3 regions of the Comamonas sp. 17RB genome follow, and region 3 is predicted to be linked to each of the others. Evidence: predicted binding sites of a transcription regulator. Region 3 holds the regulator's gene; each other region holds the start of a gene.

Region 1 (7,732 bases), on a different contig from region 3:
CCGAGGAAAGCGCCCAGCTCAGCGATGTGCTGGCGCTACAGGCCCAGCGCCTGCACGGCGCAGCGGCGGTGTTCATTCCCCGTCAGCGGCAGGCGCTGCAGACCCTGGAAGTCCGGGCCCTGGAGGCGGCCTGACCAGGGCGCGGGCAGCGGCCATGGCCTGCAAGGCCGCAGGCCCGGTTCCCGGACGCATGGCGTGAAAAAAGGAGGCCTGGGCCTCCTTTTTGTCGGGTGATAGCCCCTGGCGGGCAGGCCGTGGGGCCGCGCCGCGCTCACTGCCCGCGAATGCCCTGCTCACGGATGATGGTGCCCAGGGCTTTCACATCCTGCTGGATGCGGTTGGACAGGCCTTCCGGGCTGCTGCCGACCACCTGCCAGCCCTGGACGGCCAGCTTGGCACGCATGTCCGGGGTGCGCACGATGGCGCTGACGGCGGCTGCCAGCTTGTCCACATGGGCGCGGGGCATGGCCTTGGGGGCGGCCACAGCGTTCCAGATTTCCAGGTCAAAGTTCTGCACGCCCAGCTCCTTCAGGCTGGGCAGGCCGGGGGCCAGCGGGCTGCGGGCCGCGGAGGTCACGCCAATGCCGCGCAGCTTGCCGGCCTGGATCTGCTGCATGGCCAGCGCGGGCGGCAGCATGGACAGCTGCAGATCGCCGCCCTGCAGGCCTTGGTACACCTGGGGGTAGCCCGCGTAAGGCACATGTTCGGGCCGCAGCGCGGAGCGGCTCTTGAGCAGTTCCATGCCCAGGTGGCCCACGGTGCCCACGCCGGGCGAGCCATAGCTCCACTTGCTGCCGGCAGCGGCACCGGCTGCGAAGAAGGCCTTGCCTTCCGGGGCGTTGGCCGGCGCCGCCAGCACCAGCGGCGCCACGCCGATCAGGCTGACGGGCTGCAGGTCCTTCACCGGGTCGTAGCGCACGGCCGGGTTCAGCAGCTTGGCAATGGTCATATTGCCGTTGATCATCACGCTGAACGTGTGGCCGTCCGTGGCCTTGGCCACGGCTTCGGCGGCGATGTTGCCGCCCGCGCCCACCTTGTTTTCCACAATGATGGTCTGGCCCAGGGCTTTTTCCAGCGGCTCGGCCAGCGCACGGGCGGTCAGATCGGGGGAGGAGCCCGCAGGGAAGCCCACGATCAGGTGCAAGGGCTTGCTGGGCCACTGCTCGGCCTGGACCGCACCCACGCTGCAGCCCAGGGCGGCCGCGCAGGCCAGGCTCATCAGGCTGCGGCGGCACAGCGTGGAGCGGGTGGATTCGGTCATGGCTTCTCCCAATGCAAAAGTGATAGCTGCCTGCGCGGATGGCGGTGACGGCAGGCAATAAAAAACCCGGAAATTATCCGGGTTTCAGGAGGTTGCAGGGCAGCCATGGGCGCAGTGCCTGTGTGGCACTGTGCGGTTTGGGCCAGGTTTATGCAAACTCGGCCAGCGCCTTCTTCATTTTCTTCATGGCGGCCACTTCGATCTGGCGGATGCGTTCGGCACTCACGCCGTACACGGCTGCCAGCTCATGCAGCGTCATGCCGCCGGAGCCGTCATCGTTCACCTTCAGCCAGCGCTCTTCCACAATGTGGCGGCTGCGGTCGTCCAGCGCTTCCAGCGCCTGGGCAATGCCGTCGGTGGCCATCACATCGCGCTGGCGCGATTCGATCATGGCCGTGGGCTCGTGGGCGCCGTCGGTCAGGTAAGAGATGGGGCCGAAAGCCTTGTCATCGTCGTCACTGGGCGAAGGGTCCAGCAGCACGTCACCCCCCGACAGGCGGGTTTCCATCTCCATCACTTCCTCGCGCTTGACGTTCAGCTTGGCGGCGACGGAGTCGATCTCCTGTGCAGTCAAGGTGTCGCGGAAGGTGTTGTCGCCGGTTTCAATGGCGGCATCGGCCTTGAGCTCCTGCTTCATCGAGCGCAGGTTGAAGAACAGCTTGCGCTGGGCCTTGGTGGTGGCCACCTTCACCATGCGCCAGTTCTTCAGGATGTACTCGTGGATCTCGGCCTTGATCCAGTGCATGGCGTAGCTGACCAGACGCACGTTCTGGTCGGGGTCGAAACGCTTGACCGCCTTCATCAGGCCCACATTGCCTTCCTGGATCAGGTCGCTGTGGGGCAGGCCATAGCCCATGTACTGGCGCGAGATGGAAACCACCAGGCGCAGATGGGACATGATCAGGCGCCCGGCGGCATCCAGATCGTTGTGTTCTTTGAGTTTGCGCGCATAGTCCTGCTCTTCCTCCTGGGTGAGCATGGGCAGGCGGTTTACAGCGGAGATGTAAGCATCCAGATTGCCCAGCGGCGGCACCAGAGCCCAAGGATTCGCAGGTGCCAGAGCCGTCGCAGCCGTGAGGGTGCCCGTCTGTGTAGTCATTGCATTGATCCTTTCTTCCATAAATCCATATTAGCACTCTCTATGACTGAGTGCTAAGGCATAAGTTCCCGCGATGTAGGGCCAGGGTTCGTGACAAGTTGTCGCAGGCTTCGTACACCGTCACAGGGTTTGTACTGGATTTGGAAGGCGCCAGTGCGTGGCACGTATAAAGCCTTGTAAATCATTGTTTTATCAAGATTTCATGGCGGGAAGCTGGAATGCCGGGGCGGCGGCCCTGGCGGCTGAGTGTGCACTTCCTGTCGCAGGGCGTTGTGGTGAAACCCCTGGGGAAAATATGCCCATGTGCCGTGCGGCGGGGAGTCATCGGCCCTCGACCCCTGCCGCGAACCGCCATGGCATCTGGCCGTCTGTGCCAGCGGTTTCTGCGCTCCGGCTGCTGCCGGTCTCGTAGCACCAGCCTCTGCTGTGCAACAGACAGACCGGGGAGGTCTATCTGTCCAAGGGTTCTGGGTGGATGCGAGTGCTTGCTATTGCTGTGCGCTATAAGGGGCGGAAGCCACAGAAGCTCGTCAGCGGGTACAGCGCTTCTTGTTGCGGTTATTCCAGCAGCAAGGTGCCCTCGCGGGCCACGATCCGACCGTGGGCAATCACCAGGGAGCGGACGGGGCGGGCGGCTACGGCGTGGGCGGGCGTTTGCGCCGGCACCAGCACCAGGTCGGCCTGCCTTCCGGGTGTGAGGCCATAGTCGGCAAAGCCACAGACCTCGGCCCCTGCGTGGGTGACGCAGTGCAGGGCTTGTTCCACTTCATCGTCGCGGCGCAAGTTGTAGCGCATGCCGATGAACATGGCGCGTTCCAGCATGTCAGGGCGGCCGTAGGGCGACCAGGTATCGCGGATACCGTCGTTGCCGCCGGCCATGGGCACGCCCGCGCGCTGGCAGGCGCCCAGCGGCGGCACGCTGCGCGAAGGCGGCGCACTGGTGACCAGCGACACGCCCAACCTGGCCATGCGCGCCAGCAGCGTGCTGCGCTGGGCATCGTTCACATCGCCCAGACAGAAGCCGTGGCTGATCACCACCTTGTTGTGCAGGCCGTGGGCTTCGGTACGGTCCAAAATCAGCTGGAGCGAGAAGGCTCCCATGTCACCGGGTTCGTGCAGGTGGATGTCGAGCGGTTTGTTGTGGCGCTCGGCGATCTCGAACAGCACGTTCAGCGACTGCGCCGGGTCCAGGTCGATGGCGCAGGGGTCCAGACCACCCAGCACGTCGGCCCCCATGGCCAGGGACTCATCCAGCAGCTGTGCCGTGCCTTTGCGCTGCAGCAGGCCCGACTGCGGGAACGCCACCACCTGAATATCCTGCCAGGGCGCCATGTCCGCGCGGGTCTGCAGCAGGCCCGCCACATGCTTGGTGCCAATGTCCGTATCCACGTCGGCGTGGCTGCGGATGCGCGTGGTGCCCAACGCGAGAAACTCGCGTGCCATGCGCAGCGACTGGCTTGCGCTGTCGTGCCGGGCTTGGGCACGGTAGGCGCGCTCGTTGTTGATCTTGTCGACCAATTGGTTGCCCACCTCGTTGACGTACCAGTCCTGGCCCCAGAGTGTCTTGTCCAGGTGGGTGTGGGATTCGACCAGGCCGGGCAGCAGCAACTGACCCCCGCCATCGATGCGCTCAGCACCTTCCGGGAGGGGCAGCGAGGTGCCCATGGCCGCGATACGGCCTTGCTCGATCAACAGGTCGCAGGCTGGCCCGCCCATGGGGCGAACGTTCTGCAGTAAAAGGCTGGAAGTGCTCACGTGGAATGTTTCCTGTGGTGATGGAGCCTATCGCACGGCGCCGATGTCGGGCGTGGCGATCTGGCGCATCTTTTGGGCGTCTGTCTGGATCAGCTTGGCGAAGTCAGCGGGCGTACCGCCCGATTGGCCAATGCACGCCTGGTCGAGCATTCTGAGGACCTGGGGTTCGCGCATCACCGCATTGATCTCGGTGTTCAGGCGTGTCACCACCGTGTCCGCTACCCCCTTGGGGGCGAAGATACCGGTCCATACGCCGAAGTCATAGTTGGGCAAGGCCTTGCTCGCCGACATGGCGGGGATGCCCTGCAGGACTTCGCAGTTGGTCTTCGAGGTGGTGCCCAGCGGCTTGACCTTGCCCTCTTTGAGGTAGGCCAGCACCGAAGGCACCATGAAGTAGCCGTAATCCACATTGCCGCCGATGATGTCGGTCAGCATGGGGACGCCGCCCTTGTAGGGCACGTGCTGTATCGACACCTTGGCCTGCTGGTTCAGCATTTCACCGGCAATGTGCAAGGCCGTGCCGATGCCGGAGGATGCAAAGGTGTCGGCACCTGCCTGGGTCTTGGCACGCGCGAGCATGGCCTCGACCGAGGTGACAGGCACCTTGGGGCCGGCAACCAGCACCATGGGCATGACGCCCACCAGCGTGACCGGGCGCAGGTCCTTGGTGCCATCGTAGGCAATGGCGTTGTTGAAGTGGCGGGCCAGCACGATTTCGCTGTTGGACGCCAGGATGATGGTGTTGCCGTCCGGTTTGGCGCGCACCACGCGCTGCGTGGCGATGGTGCCGCCAGCGCCGGCCACGTTGTCCACAATCACCGGCACGCCCAGGCGGCGGGCCAGCGGCTCGGCGATGGTGCGCGCCAGCGTGTCGGCTGATCCGCCAGCAGTGAAACCCACTACCAGGGAGATGGGGCGGTCAGGCCACGCGGCGTGGGCAAGGGCGGATGCACCGGCCAGCGACAGGGCCGCCAGGGCTTGGAGCGGAAAAGCGGGAAGTTGCGCCATGGGTGAAAACTTTCTAGAGAGCAGAGAAAAGACTCAGGCCGACAAATGCCCGGCTGGCGACGCAGAACGTCCGCTGATATGGCCTGTCACTCCCCATTGGCATGAGCTGGTTCAATGCAATGGTTAATCAAATTCTATATTTTGGTTAACCAAAATTTCAGATGCGACCCATATTTGTGCAGGTATTGCGCGTAAACCCTGATGCTTGGCGACGGCGGGCTGCCTGACTTGAATGCGGGGTGCCCGTGCCGCTAAGATTTCAAGCCTGTTGTCTGTGTGTTGTCCATGTCCGCCTCTTCCCGCCGCCTTGCTCCCCATATCCCCAGCGAAGAGCCTGTAGCTGACGACACCGTCAGTGTGGACGAACGTGTCTATGAGGCGGTTTCGCGGGCGCTGCTGAGTGGCAAGCTGCGTCCCGGTACGCCGTTGCGCGAGCGGGCGCTGGCCGAGGCGCTGGGTTGCACCCGTGGTGCCGTACGCAAGGTGTTCACCCGCTTGGGGGCTGAAAAGCGACTGGTGCTGGAGCACAACCGGGGTGCCTTTGTGCCCAACCCGACGGTCGAGGAGATGCGCAGCATCTACCGCGCCCGGCGCATTGTCGAGGCGGGTCTGGTCACCAGCCTGTGCGGCCAGCTGAATGCGGCGCAGACAGAGGCGCTGCAGCGCCATGTACAAGCGGAATACCAGGCGATGGAGGAGGGGCGCCGCGCCGACTCCATCCGGCTGGCCGGTGAGTTCCATCTGGTGCTGGCACACATGGCGGGCAGCGATGAGTTGCTGTCGTACATGCAACGCCTGGTGCGCACGACGGAGTTGTACAAGGCCTTGTTTGACAGCGTGGCCGCGACCGCATGTGCGCCCCGCGAGCACCAGGAGATCATCAACGCCTTGCTGGGTGGCGCACGTGATGAGGCATTGGCCGTGGCCATGGCCCACCTGGACGAGCTGGAGCAGCGGGTGATCCATGGTGCGGTGGCCGAACGCGAGGTTGATCTGGTGAGCTTGCTGGCGAGCAGTTCCAGCACGCCTGGGTGCTAGCAGGGAAAAGTCCAGGCACATCGCCGGGGTCTGCCACCCAGCCATCACGGCGAGGGAAGTCGGTATGCGGCCAGATATGGTGGGGCCAGGAACCGGGGGAAATGGCCGCCGCCGTGGGTCTGGCCCACCCACCTGGGGTCTGTGGTGCACTGGGCAGGAAGGCACGCAACCATGACGCGCCCACGAAGGCTGGTCACGTTCTGCTCAGGCCGCCAGTGCCTGGCAGGTGCAAAGCCTTGTAAATCATTGTTTGATCGAGATGCCATGGCGGGCGCCAGGAATGCAGGGGTGGCGGCCCTGGCGGCTGAGTGTGCACTTCCTGCCGCAGGGCGGTGTGGTGCAAGCTTTGGAAAAAATATGCCCAAATGCCGCGCAGTGGGGCACCATCGTCCCCTGTTGCCAACCGCCGGAGCGTTGCATGAGCCAGATTCCCCCCACCCGCCCCTCCAAGGGCTTTGCCTTTCGGGGTGTCAGCGTGGTGACCACGACCGTGCCCACGGCCGAAGATGCACAGCGCCTGTCCCAGGGGGCGGTGCAGGCGCAGCTGGCGGCCTGCGCGCAGGTGGACCAGATCACTTCCCACTACTTGTGGAACGGGGCATTGCAGGCATCGCCCGAGTGGCGCCTGGTGTTCAAGACCGTGCCGGACGCGGTGCAGCCACTGCTGGAATGGCTGCGCAGCCAGCACCCATATGAACTGCCGCAGCTGCTGCTGCGCGGTGAGCAGGCCCAGCACGATTACGGCCAGTGGGTGGCACAGAATGTGAAGGCCCCCCTGCCGGTCCGGGAGGCCAAACGCTAGAGCGGGCCTGCGCTGGACGGGCCCGACACAGGTGTGCAGGCCGTGCTCCAACAAGAAAGCCCTGCGGGGCAGGGCTTTCGGTCTCAGAGGGGAGAGAGGGGTGTAGCCTGCGTCAGGCCAGCAGCGCCTGGGCAAATTCCCTGGCGTTGAAGGTTTCCAGGTCTTCCACCTTCTCGCCCACACCGATGAAGTAGACGGGAATCGGCTTTTCCTGGGCGATGGCCGCCAGCACGCCGCCCTTGGCCGTGCCGTCCAGCTTGGTCACGATCAGGCCGGTCAGGCCCAGGGCCTCGTCAAAGGCCTTGACCTGGTTGAGCGCGTTCTGGCCGGTGTTGCCGTCGATCACCAGCAGCACCTCGTGCGGGGCCGTGCCATCGGCCTTGCTGACCACGCGCTTGATCTTTTTCAGCTCTTCCATCAGGTGCAGCTGGGTGGGCAGACGGCCGGCGGTGTCGACCAGCACCACATCCTTTTTGCGGGCCTTGCCGGCGGAGACCGCGTCAAAGCTGACCGCTGCGGGATCGCCGCCTTCCTGGCTGACGATTTCCACCGTGTTGCGGGTGGCCCAGACGCCCAGCTGTTCGCGTGCCGCAGCGCGGAAGGTGTCGGCGGCTGCCAGCAGCACGGTCTGGCCGTTGTCGGCCAGGTGCTTGGTCAGCTTGCCGATCGACGTGGTCTTGCCTGCGCCATTGACGCCGGTCACCATCAGCACGGTGGGCTGGTGTTCGCCAATCGTCAGCGGTTTTTGCAGCGGGGCCAGCAGATCGGT
Region 2 (7,732 bases), 150 kb from region 3:
CTGGGCCTGACCTGCTGCTATGTGGCACAGGGCAAGATCGTCAGCCAGGGCGTGGACATGGAGGTGTCGGGCCAGTTGGCGCGCGGTTGGCAGCTGTTTGCGGGCTATACCTACAACCACAACCGCAACAAGACCGATCCGCAGAAGCTGGTCTACAGCTCCATCACGCCCAAGCACCTGTTCAAGCTGTGGAGCACCTACCAGCTGCCGGGCGATCTCTCTCCCTGGACGCTGGGTGGCGGCATGACGCTGCAAAGCACCACCTACGTCAGCGGAACGGTCAACGCATTCAACCCTGGATCCGGCCAGTTCGATGGGCCGAGCACGCCTTTCCGCTTCACGCAGGCCGGGTATGCCGTCTGGAATGCCAGCGTGCAGTACCGCATCAACCGCAACTGGTCCGCCACGCTGAATCTCAACAACGTGTTTGACAAGACCTACTACAAGACGGTGGGAACCTCGAACGGTGGCAACTGGTATGGGGACCCGCGCAATGTCCTGCTAACGCTGCGCGGGGCATTCTGAACTGGTGGCATGACGTTGTTGCTGAGTCGCTGTAGCTCCGTCCCCACCGCAGCGCATGCCGGCTGCGGTGGGGATGCAGATCGGGCGCGCGCGCCTTGGCGCGGTGTGCGCCGGTGGCACACTGCCATGGAGGGCGGCGGTGGCGCATAGGGACCCTTCCTCTCCCGGCCTGCGCCAGACCATGTCATGGCTGCACACCTGGTGCGGGCTGGTGTGCGGCTGGCTGCTGTGCGCCATTTTTCTGACCGGCACCCTCAGTGTGTTCCGCGGGCCCATCACGCGCTGGATGGAAGCCGCTCCGGTGACGCACGAGGCCACGCGCATGCTGGCACCCACAGAGCGCTGGCAGGCGTTGCGCGTTGCGCAAGCGCATCTCGTGCAGCATGCGCCGGATGGCGGCTTGTGGCGCATCAGCCTGCCCTTCAGCGGGGCGGAACCCTTGCAGGTTTTTTTCCGCACCGGTGACGCGGAGCGGCTGGTCACCTTGCACCCTGTCACCGGGGAGGCCGTGGCCGGTGCGGAGCATCGCAGCACCGAGGGCGGGCGCCATTTCATGTCCTTCCACTACTCCCTGCAGGGCGGCATGGCGGGGTTCTGGGTGGTGGGGCTGGTGTCCATGTGCATGCTGGTGGCGCTGGTGTCAGGCGTCATCGTGCACCGGCGCATCTTCCAGGATTTCTTCACCTTTCGGCCCGGCAAGGGCCAGCGTTCCTGGCTGGATGCCCACAACGCATCAGCGGTGCTCACGCTGCCTTTTCTTTTCATGATCGTCTACACCGGGTTGGCCCATTTCTATACGAGCTACATGCCGTGGCCGTTGGATTCGGTGTACGGGCAGGACAAAGCGGCCTACAGCCGCTATCAGGCCGAGTTGAATGCCGCGCCCGGCACCCAGCCGGCGGGCGATGAAGCTGCCGCGGCAGGTCGTGATCTGGTCGGCCTGGTACAGCATGCCCAGCAGTGGCTGCAGGAGCCTGTGGCCGGTGTGGTGGTGCAGCGACCGGAACAGGGGGCCGCGATCGTGCGTGTCACGGCACGCAGCCCGGATACCGGGGAGAGCCGCCGCATGCTCAACAGCGCAGAGTCCATGACCCTGGATGCGGTCACCGGCCGCGTGCTGCAGGCGCCCCACCGGGAGGCGACGGGCAGCGTGGCGAGCAAGGTCCATCCGGTGATCAGCGCCCTGCATCTCGTCACCTATGGGGGCTGGACTGCCAAGTGGCTGTACTTTGTTTGTGGTCTGATCGGTACGGCCATGGTGGCCACCGGCTTGCTGCTGTTTTCCATCAAGCGCAGGACCCGCAGCGGCCAAGAATGGGGAGCGGCCACGCCGCAGATGTACCGCTGCATCGATGCGCTGAATGTGGCCGCGCTTGCGGGCACGGCGCTGGCATCCATCGGCTATCTGTATGGAAACCGTTTGCTGCCGCAAAGCCTGGAAGCGCGCAGCGCATGGGAAATCCGCGTCTTCTTTGCCCTGTGGGCCGTCAGCCTGCTGCACGCGCTGCTGCGCGCGCCGCACCAGGCCTGGCGTGAGCAGCTGTGGGCCGTGGCCTTTCTGTGTCTGGCGCTGCCGTGCTTGAACATCGCCACCACCGGCCAGCATCTGGGCCAGTACCTCGCCCACGGCGATGGTCAGCGCGCAGGGGTCGAGCTGACGTGTGCGGCCATGGGCCTGCTGGCGTGGTGGGCCGCATGGCGCCATGTGCAATCCGGCCGGAAAACTGCACGCCCCTCCCGGCGTGCCTTGCCCGGAGGCACGCCATGAAATCAGGCGCCATGACCGCGGTGCAGACCAGAAGATACCGCTGGTGCGTGCTCCTGCGCGTGGTGTTGGCCGGAGCCGGCGGGTATGCCATCACGGCACTGGCGTGTGCCGCCATGGCCCATGGGCTGGTGGCCCTGGGGGTGATGGACCGTGCGCAAGCGGTGCTGCTGGCGACGCTGCTCAGCTTTGTGTTCTACACCGCCCTGGCGCTCTGGGTGTTCCATGTGCGCAGTGTGTGGCGTGTCGCTGTCGTACAGGCCGCCAGCGCGGCGCTGCTGGGGGCGGTGTGGCTGGCGCTGAAAGGCTGGACATGACCGCGGTCTGGAGCGTGATGTCGTGCGCTCTGGCGCTGTGCCTGGCGGCCATGCTGCTGTTGAGCCGGGCCATGGACCGGCATTGCGCGCAAATCCTTCCGCGGGGTGAGCCCGGCCCGGTGCTGAGCGGCGTGCTGCGGGGGGCGGGCCTGGTGTGCCTGTCCCTGGCGCTGTGGCAGTGCATACGCTGGTGGGGGCCTGCGGTCGGCACCGTGCTGTGGCTGGGCTGGCTGAGTGCGGCGGCGCTGCTGGTGGCCGCTCTGCTGACCTATGCCCCGCGCAGTGGAGCGGCCGCGGTGGCGGTGGCAGGGCTGTTCGCTCTGGCGTGGACACTGGCGCACGGCGTGGCGGCCTAGCCTGGAGCGTGGGTCGGCCCATGGTGCGCCAGAAAAGGCGCTCTGCCCAGGGGAATCGGTGGCGTGTGTGGAGGCAAAGTCAACATATTGAAATCAATTTTCGATAGTTTGGCCGTGTTTCCCGCCGGGTAAGGCATCTGCACCCAGGCGTCCGGTCATCCCGCAGGCCGCTCTGCCATGGGGCTGGCGGCGGGCTGGTTGGACAGCCTGGAACAGGGCGTCGCAGGGACGAAAGTGCCGTGACCGTGCTGTTGCATCGGAGATAGCCCTTCTTTTCAAGCAACCTTGGCACTTGAAAGCTTCCGATTTCGCCTTATTATTAGCACTCGTAGGGGTTGAGTGCTAACAAGCCCGGTCCCTCGCCTGTTTAGCCACGCTGACCTTGCGCAGCGTGGAACGGATAAATCCACTTTGTTGATTTCTAGGAGAAGTGAATGAACCTGCGTCCTCTGCACGACCGCGTGATCGTCAAGCGCCTTGAGAACGAAACCAAGACGGCTTCGGGCATTTATATCCCTGACAACGCCGCCGAAAAGCCTGACCAAGGCGAAGTGCTGGCAGTGGGCCCTGGCAAGCGCAACGACAAGGGCGAACAGATCGCTCTGAACGTGAAGGTCGGCGACCGCGTGCTGTTCGGCAAGTACTCCGGCCAGACCGTCAAGATCGACGGCAACGAGCTGCTGGTGATGAAGGAAGACGACCTGTTCGCAGTCGTCGAGAAGTAAATCACCCAGTGATTTACCGGTGCCGAAGGCCCGCGCCCCAGGCACCCGTTCCCCAGCATCCAAACTTTCAAATTCATAGCTGTCTCAGCCCACAGGATGCGCTGAGGCAGCCACATTGAACCCATTTGTAGGAGCCAAACATGGCAGCAAAAGACGTAGTTTTCGGTGGTGAAGCACGTGCACGCATGGTCGAAGGCGTGAACATTCTGGCCAATGCCGTCAAAGTGACCCTGGGCCCCAAGGGCCGCAACGTGGTGCTGGAGCGCTCCTTTGGCGCCCCCACCGTGACCAAGGACGGCGTGTCCGTGGCCAAGGAAGTGGAACTGAAGGACAAGCTGCAGAACATGGGCGCCCAGCTCGTGAAGGAAGTGGCTTCCAAGACCAACGACATCGCCGGTGACGGCACCACCACCGCCACCGTGCTGGCCCAGGCCATCGTGCGCGAAGGCTCCAAGTACGTCGCCGCCGGTCTGAACCCCATGGATCTGAAGCGCGGTATCGACAAGGCTGTCGCTGCCCTGGTGGAAGAGCTGAAGAAGCAATCCAAGGCCACCACCACTTCCAAGGAAATTGCCCAAGTCGGCACCATTTCCGCCAACTCCGACTCCGACGTGGGCGAAATCATTGCCCAAGCCATGGACAAGGTCGGCAAGGAAGGCGTGATCACCGTGGAAGAGGGCAAGTCCCTGGCCAACGAACTGGATGTCGTGGAAGGCATGCAATTCGACCGCGGCTACCTGTCGCCCTACTTCATCAACAACCCCGAAAAGCAAGCTGCGATTCTGGACAACCCCTTCGTGCTGCTGTTCGACAAGAAGATCAGCAACATCCGTGACCTGCTGCCCACGCTGGAGCAAGTTGCCAAGGCTGGCCGTCCCCTGCTGATCATTGCCGAAGACGTCGAAGGCGAAGCCCTGGCGACCCTGGTGGTGAACACCATCCGCGGCATCCTGAAGGTTGTGGCTGTGAAGGCTCCTGGCTTCGGCGACCGCCGCAAGGCCATGCTGGAAGACATCGCCATCCTGACGGGCGGCAAGGTGATCGCCGAGGAAGTCGGCCTGACCCTGGACAAGGTGACCCTGGAAGACCTGGGCCAAGCCCAACGCGTCGAAATCGGCAAGGAAAACACCACCATCATCGACGGTGCTGGCCAAGCTGCTGAAATCGAAGCCCGCGTCAAGCAAATCCGCCTGCAGATCGAAGAAGCGACCAGCGACTACGACCGTGAAAAGCTGCAAGAACGCGTGGCCAAGCTGGCCGGCGGCGTGGCAGTGATCAAGGTCGGCGCTGCGACCGAAGTCGAAATGAAGGAAAAGAAGGCCCGCGTGGAAGACGCCCTGCACGCTACCCGCGCTGCTGTGGAAGAAGGCATCGTGGCTGGTGGCGGCGTGGCCCTGCTGCGCGCCAAGCAAGCCGTGGGCGCTCTGTCCACCGGCAATGCCGAGCAAGACGCCGGTATCAAGCTGGTGCTGAAGGCTGTGGAAGCCCCTCTGCGCGAAATCGTGTCCAACGCCGGTGGCGAACCTTCGGTGGTGGTGGACTCGGTGCTGAAGGGCCAAGGCAACTTCGGTTTCAACGCTGCCAACGACACCTACGGCGACATGCTGGAAATGGGTATCCTGGATCCCACCAAGGTGACCCGTACCGCGCTGCAAAACGCTGCTTCCGTGGCTTCGCTGCTGCTGACCACCGAGTGCATGATCGCTGACGCCCCCAAGGCCGAAGGCGCTGGTGCTCCCGACATGGGCGGCATGGGCGGCATGGGTGGCATGGGCGGCATGGGCATGTAATTGCCTGTTGGCCGCTGTGACAAGGGTGGAGCCCAGGCTCTGCCCGCTCCCAGACCGACACAACCCGCACGCCGCAAGGCCTGCGGGTTTTTTCATGTCCGCACGCGACCATCGCCTCTGCCGTGGGTGTACCACCCGGTCCGCGATGCCTCGGCCTGCCGGCTGCCCTACACTTGGGCGCAGACCTTTCCCGACTTCTGACTTTCTGCCCGCATGACCTCCGCTGCCCCGCTTGTCCCTTTCGCCTCTGCCACGGCCGACCAGGCCACCGTGCACATTGATCTTGGAGAGCGCAGCTACCCGATCCGCATTGCCGCCGGTCTGCTGGGCGATGCCGCCACCTATGCCGCGCTGCCCAAGGCGGCCAGTGCGCTGGTTGTGACCAACACCACCGTGGCGCCGCTGTACCTGCAGCAGGTGCGTGCCGCGCTGGCGGGCCGCTACCCGCAGGTGCATGTGGTGGAGCTGCCGGATGGCGAGGCCTACAAGGACTGGCAGACGCTGAACCTGATTTTTGACGCCCTGCTGCAGCATGGCTGCGACCGCAAGACCGTGCTGTTTGCCTTGGGCGGCGGTGTGATTGGCGATATGACGGGGTTTGCCGCTGCCAGCTATATGCGTGGCGTGCCCTTTGTGCAACTGCCCACCACGCTGCTGTCGCAGGTGGATTCCAGCGTGGGCGGCAAAACCGCCATCAACCACCCGCTGGGCAAGAACATGGTCGGCGCCTTCTACCAGCCGCAGCTGGTGGTGTGCGATCTGGCGTCGCTCGACAGCCTGCCGCCGCGCGAGCTGTCGGCCGGGCTGGCCGAGGTCATCAAGTACGGCCCGATTGCCGATATGGCGTTCTTCGAGTGGCTGGAGTTGCACATCGACCGTCTGCGTGCCGGTGACCGCACGGCCATGGCGCAGGCGGTCAAGCGCAGCGTGGAGATCAAGGCCTGGGTGGTCAGCCAGGACGAGAAGGAAGCGGGTTTGCGCGCAGTGCTGAATTTTGGCCACACCTTTGGCCACGCCATCGAGGCCGGTATGGGCTACGGCAACTGGCTGCACGGCGAAGGCGTGGGTGCCGGCATGGTGATGGCGGCCCATCTGTCGCAGGAACTGGGCATGGTGGACGCGGCCTTTGTGGCACGCCTGACCCGGCTGATCGAACGCGCCGGCCTGCCCACGCGCGGCGCCGTGCTGGACGCGCAGGACAACGCCGGCGCCTACCTGGAACACATGCGGGTGGACAAAAAGGCCGAAGCGGGCGAGATCCGCTTCGTGCTGATCGACGGCCCGGGCAAAGCCACCATGCGTGGCGCACCGGATGCCCTGGTGCGCCAGGTCATTGACTGCTTCTGCGCACCCGCCTGACACGCTGGGGGGAAGGTGTCTGTGCCGCGACGGGGTGTGCCGTGCGCGGCGGTGGTGTCTCTGAAGTGTCTTTGAACAGAGGAGTGGTGGATGGCGATGCAGGCACTGGCCCCTTGGGCATGCGACCCGGCACAGACCCGGGGCAGGCGTTTTGCGGAGGTGGCGGCGCCCACGCGCAGCGACCACCAGCGGGACCGGGACCGCATCGTCCACTCCAGCGCCTTTCGCCGCCTCGTCTACAAGACCCAGGTGTTTCTGAACCACGAAGGGGATCTGTTCCGCACGCGGCTCACCCATTCGCTGGAGGTGGCGCAGCTGGGCCGCTCCATCGCCCGGCCGCTGGGCCTGAATGAAGACCTGGTGGAAGCCATCTGCCTGGCCCATGACCTGGGCCACACACCGTTTGGCCATGCCGGGCAGGACATGCTCAACGCCTGCATGCGACCCTGGGGGGGCTTTGAGCACAATCTGCAGAGCCTGCGCGTGGTGGACCAGCTCGAAGAGCGCTATCCCGAGTTCGACGGCCTGAACCTGACCTTCGAGGCCCGCGAAGGCATCCTCAAGCACTGTTCCCAGGCCAATGCCCAGAAACTGGAGGCACAGGAGCCCGGCGGCGTGGCCGCGCGTTTTCTGCAGGGCGGTCAGCCTTCGCTGGAGGCCCAGCTGTGCAATCTGGCCGATGCCATTGCCTACAACGCACACGATGTGGACGACGGTCTGCGTTCCGGCTACCTCACTTGGGAGCAGCTGCTGACGGTCCCTCTGGTGGCGCGCTACCACGCCCAGGCACTGGCCCAGCACCCGCAGCTGGCCCAGGCCGAGCACCAGCGCCGCCTGCTGTACGAAACCATCCGCCGCATGCTCAGCGACCAGGTGTACGACGTGATTGCCACCA
Region 3 (7,732 bases):
GCCCGTCTGCTTGGCAAACGCCTGGAAGTCGCGCAGCGAACCGGTGTCGGTGGCCACCACTTTCAGCAACTGGCCACTCTCCATGCCCGACAGGGCTTTTTTGGCCTTGAGGATGGGCAAAGGGCAGTTCATGCCGCGGGTGTCGATTTCTTGGTCAATCTGCATGGGGTTCTCGCAAAAGTGCAGCCTTGGGGGCTGCTCTGGAGGGCCATTGTAGAAAGCCTGCAGCAGCCTTGTGACGGACAGCGGTACCGACCTGCCCCCACGGGTGACGCTCCATACCACTGTCTTCCGAAGCGTGAGTGCACCACGACGCCTGTGGGCGACGCACACGACGCACAAGGGCCATCCATCGTGCACACGGCCCCTCTGGGGCAGCCCACGGGGGAAGACGGGAACAGAGGAAGCCGCATCGCGGCTCAGGGGGCGTTACGCCAGGGTGGGCGGTAGCTGAAACCGCGCATCTTCGCCCCAGGGGCGCAGCGGCCACTTGGCGGGATCCGGTTCCGGGCTTTGGCCGGGGCGGAAGGCCCCGAATTGCGGCTCCACGCCCTTATCGCGGATCCAGTGGGCCAGGGCATAGCCCGTGCCCGCCGGCCAGCAGCGCGCGGCTTCGGGGGTCACCCAGCGGTATTCCAGCAGCTCGGGGGACAGGCGCACATCGTCGGGATTGCCCGCCACGCGCACGTGGTAGGCGATCAGCACCTGGTTCATGCGCAAAAATTCCCAGCTGCCCAGCAGGCGCAGGGCTTTGACCTGCAGACCGGTTTCTTCCAGCACCTCGCGGCAGATGCCGGTTTCCGGCGATTCGCCGGCTTCCATGAAACCGGTGATCAGGCCGAACACGCCTTCCTGCCACAGTGCATTGCGCGCCAGCAAGGCCTGGCCGCGGTCGTTTTCCACCACCGCCGCCAGCACGGGCGTGGGGTTACCCCAGTGCGTGAAGCCACAGGCCGGGCAACGCAGACGGCTGACATCGCCGCTGTCTTCCGCCTGGGTGATCCATTCCAGCGGCGTGGCGCAGTTCGAGCAAAAACGGGTTTCGAATGCCATGGAAGTTCCGGTGCGAGTTTGAGTTTTTGATAGCAGCCTGCACGCTTGCAGCATGCGCAGACTGCGATCTTGAGCATCAACCCGGCCAGTGTAGCCGCCAGGCAGGAGGCCTGCTGTTACGCAGGGAACACGCCGGTGGACAGGTAGCGGTCGCCGCGGTCGCAGACGATGAAGACGATGGTGGCATTGGTTTCGCGCTTGGCGATTTCCTGGGCCACCCACAACGCACCGGCGGCAGAAATGCCGGCGAAGATGCCTTCCTCGCGCGCCATGCGGCGGGCCATGTCCTCGGCATCATCCTGGCTCACATAGACCAGCTCGTCGACCAGACTGGCGTCATAGATCTTGGGCAGGTATTCCTCGGGCCACTTGCGGATGCCGGGAATGCGCGAACCTTCGGAGGGCTGGGCACCGATGATCTTCACATCCGGGTTCTGCTCCTTCAGGTACTTTGCCACGCCGGTGATGGTGCCGGTGGTGCCCATGGCGCTGACGAAGTGGGTAATCTTGCCGCCGGTCTGCGCCCACAGTTCCGGGCCCGTGGTTTCGTAGTGGGCGCGGGGATTGTCGGCATTGGCAAACTGGTCCAGCACCACACCCTTGCCCTGGGCCACCATCTGGTCGGCCAGGTCGCGGGCGTACTCCATGCCGCCGCTCTTGGGCGTGAGGATCAGCTCGGCACCATAGGCCTTCATGGTCTGGGCGCGCTCGATGGACAGGTCCTCCGGCATGATCAGCACCATGCGGTAGCCCTTGATGGCAGCCGCCATCGCCAACGCGATGCCGGTGTTGCCGGATGTGGCCTCAATCAGCGTGTCGCCGGGCTTGATCTCGCCGCGCTCTTGGGCACGCTGGATCATGGACAGTGCCGGGCGGTCTTTCACCGACCCCGCAGGGTTGTTGCCCTCCAGCTTGCCCAGAACCACATTGCCTTTTTCCGCGTTTGCGGCAGCGTTGATGCGCTGCAGTGCCACCAGAGGCGTGTTGCCGATGACGCTTTCAATCGAAGGATACGTTTGCATGTGCATAAATGTGCCATAATCCACGCTTCCCTGATTGCTGCCCGGGTGGTGGAATTGGTAGACGCAGCGGACTCAAAATCCGCCGCCGCAAGGCGTGCCGGTTCGATTCCGGCCCCGGGCACCACAGAATCAGAGAAAACCAGTTATCGCGAGGTGGAGCAGTCTGGTAGCTCGTTGGGCTCATAACCCAAAGGTCGTTGGTTCAAATCCAGCCCTCGCAACCAATTGGTGCATCCGCACCACAAAAAAAGCCCACTGCAAGTGGGCTTTTTTTGTTTTCGTGACCGGCTATCCGCCACCGATGGCCTGCCCCTTGCCAGGATAGCCCCCCCTGCAAAAAGGCTGTGCATGCCGACACTGCCGCCGACCCGCCCCTTGCTGTGCGTTTTTCACCAGCATATCGCCACCAGCGATTCCCAGCATGCGCACAGATGCCTGCCACGCAGACCGGGATCTGCTCCAGGTCGCCCACGGCTTTGCACTGCCCCGTACGGCAGGCACCGTGCGAGCATCCGCTTGCCCGCAGACAGGCATTGCTTGACACAGGGCAAGCCGCGGTCAATCTTCTGCCGCTTGCCCTGGCAGCCAACAGCCACTGCGGCGCATACTGGCTGGGCATTCTCCCCCATGCCGCGAGCGACAACATGGCCAAGAAATTCCCCAGCAACCCACCCCACCCCGAACGCCTGTGCTGGGGCTGTGACCTCTACTGCCCCGCCACCGATCTGCGCTGCGGCAATGGCTCCGACCGCACACCCCACCCCAGCGAGCTGTGGGGCGAAGACTGGCAAGCCATGGACGAAGGCACTCCCGCTGAAAACACCGCATCTGCGCCCGAAGATGCAGGCGCAGCGCCCCCTGCAGCCACGGCATAAGAAATTTGTCCCGCATTCAGTCGCAGGTTGCAGAAATTAGGGGTGGCTTTGAGAACCTGAATCATCGACACCACCGGTGGTGTGTTGGTGCGAACCAGACGCTACAGTCAGCTGTTGCAGCACCGCATGTGGACCATCGCCAATGACCGCCCAATCCAACGACACGCTGAAATTCGAGCGCCGTAAATTTGAAGTCACGGACCTGTCGCAGGGAACACTTTTTGATCCCGCTGCCCATGGGTTCTCGCCAGTCAGAACCAGCACCGGATGCCACAGGGGGTTCGAATGCCAATTTTCGGTATCCGACGGCCAACTATTTCTGCAGACACTCTGGATCAACCACGGCGACTTCACCCATTCGTTCAATCCTGACGGCTCCATCCGCTCGCACGATTTGCGGCTGCTGCCCATGCCATTGCTGAACGGCATCAGCGCAACAGAAAAATACGATAACTCAAGGTTCCCCGACTTCCAGGGCCGGTATGACGGGCTGAAGCTGCCGCTGTCCTATACCGGCCATGTGCTCATCGCAGCAGACAGAATCTTCAACGGGCCATGGTGGGGTGGCCATCGCAGGGCATGGGATTTTCATCACTCCCTGATGCTGAGCTTTGAGCAGGGCAGACTGACCGCCCGCAAGGACACCTCCGAGATACTGCAAGTCTTTGACGCACGGTACTGCACCGACGGTTATCTGCTTGGAGACAAGCGACGCAACGGCCTGCGCTACATACGGCGGCATATCGGTCACGGCTTTTATTTTTTCTAGACCAGCTGTGCGCAGGGCAGCAACCGCCTCTTTTTCCAACACCATCTGCAGCAAGCCACTCTGACAGCCACCATGCCAGAGCCCGTCAGGCCGCAAATCCTTCGCATGAGGGTTGCCAACCCAGCCCGTGTTTTGCGTTGGCACACGGTTGACGGCACCAAAGAAAAACGGGCTACGATTGCTCGTAACCCGTTGTATTCATTGGTAGGGCGTGAGGGACTTGAACCCGCGACCAAAGGATTATGAGTCCTCTGCTCTAACCAACTGAGCTAACGCCCCTTGCCAGCCCGGCGCATGGCAGGGCGCACGCATTGTAACGGCTTAGCGCCGGCTGCTCAGCGCATTGGTGACCAGCTTGGAGGTGATGTCCACGATCTGGATCATCCGGTCGTAGTGCATGCGCGTGGGGCCGATCACGCCCAGCGTGCCCACGACTTGGCCATCCACCTCGTAAGGGGCGCTCACCACGGACAGCTCCTCAAAAGGCACGACCTGGCTTTCTCCACCAATGAAGATGCGCACACCTTCGGCCTGGCTGGAGAAATCCAGCAGCCGCAGGATCTGGGTCTTTTGCTCGAACAGATCGAATGCCTTGCGCAGATTGCCCATGTCGCTGGAGAAATCGCTCACCGACAGCAGGTTGCGCTCGCCCGAGATGATCACCTGCTCCTGGGGCTGGGGGTTCATGGCCTCGGCGCTGACATTGACGGCCGCCTGCATCAGATTGGCCACCTCGGTGCGCAGGCGCTCCACTTCGGACTGCATGCGCTCGCGCACCTGCTCGATGGCCAGACCGGCGTAGTGCGCGTTCAGGAAATTGGATGCTTCCAGCAGCTGCGAGCCGGAGAAATCATGGTCGGTAAAGATGACGCGGTTCTGCACATCGCCTTCCGGCGACACAATGATGACCAGCACCCGGCGCTCGGACAGCTTCACGAACTCGATGTGCTTGAACACCGAGCTGCGCCGCGGCGCCATCACCACGCCGACAAACTGCGACAGGCTGGACAGCATGTTGGCGGCGTTCGCAATCACCTTCTGCGGTTGTTCCGGCACCAGTTCCTGCGCAGGCAACATGTCGCGGCTCACGGTCAGCATGGTGTCCACAAACAGCCGGTAGCCCTTGGCGGTGGGCACGCGGCCTGCGGAGGTGTGGGGGCTGACGATCAGGCCCAGCTCCTCCAGATCCGCCATCACATTGCGGATGGTGGCGGGGGACAACTCCAGGCCAGAGGCACGCGACAGCGTGCGCGACCCCACAGGCTGGCCGTCGGCAATGTAGCGCTCGACCAGCGCTTTCAACAACAACTTGGAACGATCATCGAGCATGGAACGATTTTAATGATGTAATTTCCCTTATGACGTCCAAGTTTCGCCATGTAGCCCTGATCGGAAAGTACCGTGTCGCTTCCCCCACGGGCCTTCCCCAGGACAGCCCGCGCCAGGCCCTGGAAGATATTGCAGCTTTCCTGACCACCCAGGGCTGTGAAGTGATTGTGGAAGCGGAGACCGCCTTGCACATGGGTCTGCCCGCACAGTACCGCAGTCTGGATGTGGACGCCCTGGGGCAGGCCTGCGATCTGGCCCTGGTCATGGGCGGCGACGGCACCATGCTGGGGGTCAGCCGCCACCTGTCACGCTATGGCACGCCGCTGATCGGCATCAACCAGGGCCGCCTGGGCTTTGTCACCGACATTCCGCTGGACGACAACTTCCAGCCCACGCTGCAAGCCATGCTGGAAGGCTGCTACGAAGAAGACACTCGCCCGCTGATCGAAGCCCGCGTGATGCGGGGCGATGAATGCGTGTTCGAGGCCCTGGCCATGAACGATGTGGTGGTCAACCGGGGCAGCACCTCGGGCATGGTGGAGTTGCGGGTGGAGGTGGATGGCCGCTTCGTCTCCAACCAGCGTGCCGACGGCTTGATCGTGGCCACCCCCACCGGTTCGACCGCCTATGCGCTGTCGGTGGGCGGTCCGCTGCTGCACCCGTCCGTGGGCGCCTGGGTGATGGCCCCCATTGCCCCCCATACCCTGTCCAACCGCCCCATCGTCCTGCCCGACCAGGGCGAAGTCATGATCGAAGTGGTGGGCGGGCGCGACATCAGCGCCAATTTCGACATGCAGTCGCTGGCCTCGCTGCGCCATGGCGACCGCATCTATGTACGCCGTGCGCCCCATGGCATCCGTTTCCTGCACCCCCTGGGCTGGAACTACTACGCCACGCTGCGCAAGAAACTGGGCTGGAACGAAGGGGGCAACTGAGCCATGGCCCTCAAACGCATTGCGCTGCGCGACTTTGTCATTGTGCAGGCGCTGGACCTGGACCTGCACGCCGGCTTCACGGTGCTGACGGGTGAAACCGGCGCCGGCAAATCCATTCTGATCGACGCCCTGCAACTGGTGCTGGGCAGCCGTGCGGATGTCGGCGTGGTGCGCGAAGGCACGCCCCAGGCCGATATCACCGCCGAATTCGACTGCCCACCCCACCTGTCCCGGTGGCTGGACGAAGGCGGCTTTACCCAGGAAGACAGCCTGCTGCTGCGCCGCGTGATCGATGCCCAGGGCCGCAGCCGCGCCTGGATCAATGGCGCACCGGCCACAGCCACCCAGCTGCGCCACCTGGGCGATGCACTGCTGGACATCCACGGCCAGCATGCCTGGCAAAGCCTGACCCGGCCCGAAGCGGTGCGCGAGCTGCTGGACGCCTATGCCGGCGTGGACACCCAATCGCTGCGCACCCACTGGAGCGCCTGGCGTGCCGCGCACAAGAACCTGGAACATGCCCTGGCCGCCCAGGACACCCTGCAGCGCGAACGCGAACGACTGCAGTGGCAGATTGGCGAGCTGGACAAGCTCAGCCCCGGCGCCGACGAATGGGAAGAGCTGAACACCCAGCACACCCGGCTGTCCCACGCCCAGAGCCTGCTGGAAACCGCCTTGGGCGCACTGCACCTGCTGGAAGACGATGAAACCGGCATCACCAGCCCGCTGACCCGCGCCCACAGCACGCTCCAGCACCAGGAACACCTGGAACCCGAATTCCAGGCGATTGCCGATGTGCTGGCCTCCAGCCTGGCCCAGGTCCACGATGCCCGCCACAGCCTGCACAGCTATCTGCGCCGCACCGAGCTGGATCCCGAACGCCTTGCCGAACTGGACAGCCGTTTGACACAGTGGATGCAGCTGGCGCGCCGCTACAAGCGCACGCCCGAAGAGCTGCCCGGCCTGCTGCAATCCTGGCGTGACGAACTGCGCCAGCTGGATGCCGTGGTCGATGTGGGCCGCTTGCGCCAGCTGGAGCAGCAGGCCCACGAGGCCTACCAGGCCGCCGCACGCGCCCTGTCGCTGCAGCGCGCCAAGGCGGCGCCCAAGCTCTCGCGTGCCATCACCCAGGCCATGCAGGGACTGGGCATGCAGGGCGGCAAATTTGCCGTGCAGCTGGACAAGCTGGACGAACCCACGCCCAGCGGCCTGGATGGCGTGCAGTTTCTGGTGGCCGGCCACCCCGGTGCCACGCCGCGCCCGATTGGCAAAGTGGCTTCGGGAGGCGAGCTGTCCCGCCTATCGCTGGCGATTGCCGTCACCACCAGCCAGCTGGGCCAGGCCGGTACCCTGATTTTTGACGAGGTGGACTCCGGCGTGGGCGGCGCCGTGGCCGAGACCGTGGGCAAGCTGATGCGCGCCCTGGGCCGCGACCGCCAGGTGCTGGCCGTCACCCACCTGCCCCAGGTGGCCGCCTGTGCCGACCAGCACTATGTGGTCAGCAAGCGGCGCGACAAGAGCGCCACCACCAGTTCGGTCACCCCCGTGCAGCAGCAGGCCCGGGTTCAGGAAGTGGCCCGCATGCTGGGTGGCGAGCGCCTGTCCGACACCACGCTGGCACACGCCCGAGAAATGCTGGCCCAGGCCCATGTGGGCTGATCGCCTATAGTGGTGGGCTGTAAGGAGACGTATCGCGCCATGGCCCTGGAAGTTGTACTCATCACCGGCATGTCCGGCTCCGGAAAGTCC

The links. The regulator HrcA, encoded in region 3, represses chaperone genes, less so after heat shock. The targets are predictions, from matches to a motif close to TTAGCACTCNNNNNNNNNGAGTGCTAA.
Region 1: the regulator HrcA is predicted to act here: its motif matches at 2,391-2,417, upstream of rpoH (RNA polymerase sigma factor RpoH).
Region 2: the regulator HrcA is predicted to act here: its motif matches at 3,283-3,309, upstream of groES (co-chaperone GroES).

Annotation. Positions count from the first base shown of each region.
Region 1 is NZ_JASHHY010000011.1:159,821-167,552, forward strand. It holds gene QM470_RS19400 (methyl-accepting chemotaxis protein) at 1-134, shown strand, start outside; gene QM470_RS19405 (Bug family tripartite tricarboxylate transporter substrate binding protein) at 272-1,261, opposite strand; gene rpoH (RNA polymerase sigma factor RpoH) at 1,410-2,360, opposite strand; gene QM470_RS19415 (amidohydrolase family protein) at 2,919-4,115, opposite strand; gene QM470_RS19420 (Bug family tripartite tricarboxylate transporter substrate binding protein) at 4,143-5,123, opposite strand; gene QM470_RS19425 (GntR family transcriptional regulator) at 5,409-6,161, shown strand; gene cutA (divalent-cation tolerance protein CutA) at 6,580-6,963, shown strand; gene ftsY (signal recognition particle-docking protein FtsY) at 7,076-7,732, opposite strand, start outside.
Region 2 is NZ_JASHHY010000007.1:121,485-129,216, forward strand. It holds gene QM470_RS13640 (TonB-dependent siderophore receptor) at 1-525, shown strand, start outside; gene QM470_RS13645 (PepSY-associated TM helix domain-containing protein) at 707-2,293, shown strand; gene QM470_RS13650 (hypothetical protein) at 2,290-2,607, shown strand; gene QM470_RS13655 (DUF3325 domain-containing protein) at 2,604-2,963, shown strand; gene groES (co-chaperone GroES) at 3,398-3,688, shown strand; gene groL (chaperonin GroEL) at 3,829-5,478, shown strand; gene aroB (3-dehydroquinate synthase) at 5,692-6,837, shown strand; gene QM470_RS13675 (deoxyguanosinetriphosphate triphosphohydrolase) at 6,928-7,732, shown strand, end outside.
Region 3 is NZ_JASHHY010000007.1:273,383-281,114, reverse strand. It holds gene QM470_RS14425 (sulfurtransferase TusA family protein) at 1-165, opposite strand, end outside; gene QM470_RS14420 (NUDIX domain-containing protein) at 430-1,053, opposite strand; gene cysM (cysteine synthase CysM) at 1,170-2,075, opposite strand; tRNA gene QM470_RS14410 (tRNA-Leu) at 2,115-2,199, shown strand; tRNA gene QM470_RS14405 (tRNA-Met) at 2,223-2,299, shown strand; gene QM470_RS14400 (DUF3079 domain-containing protein) at 2,720-2,950, shown strand; gene QM470_RS14395 (hypothetical protein) at 3,093-3,719, shown strand; tRNA gene QM470_RS14390 (tRNA-Ile) at 3,922-3,998, opposite strand; gene hrcA (heat-inducible transcriptional repressor HrcA) at 4,041-5,048, opposite strand; gene QM470_RS14380 (NAD kinase) at 5,078-5,983, shown strand; gene recN (DNA repair protein RecN) at 5,987-7,642, shown strand; gene rapZ (RNase adapter RapZ) at 7,682-7,732, shown strand, end outside.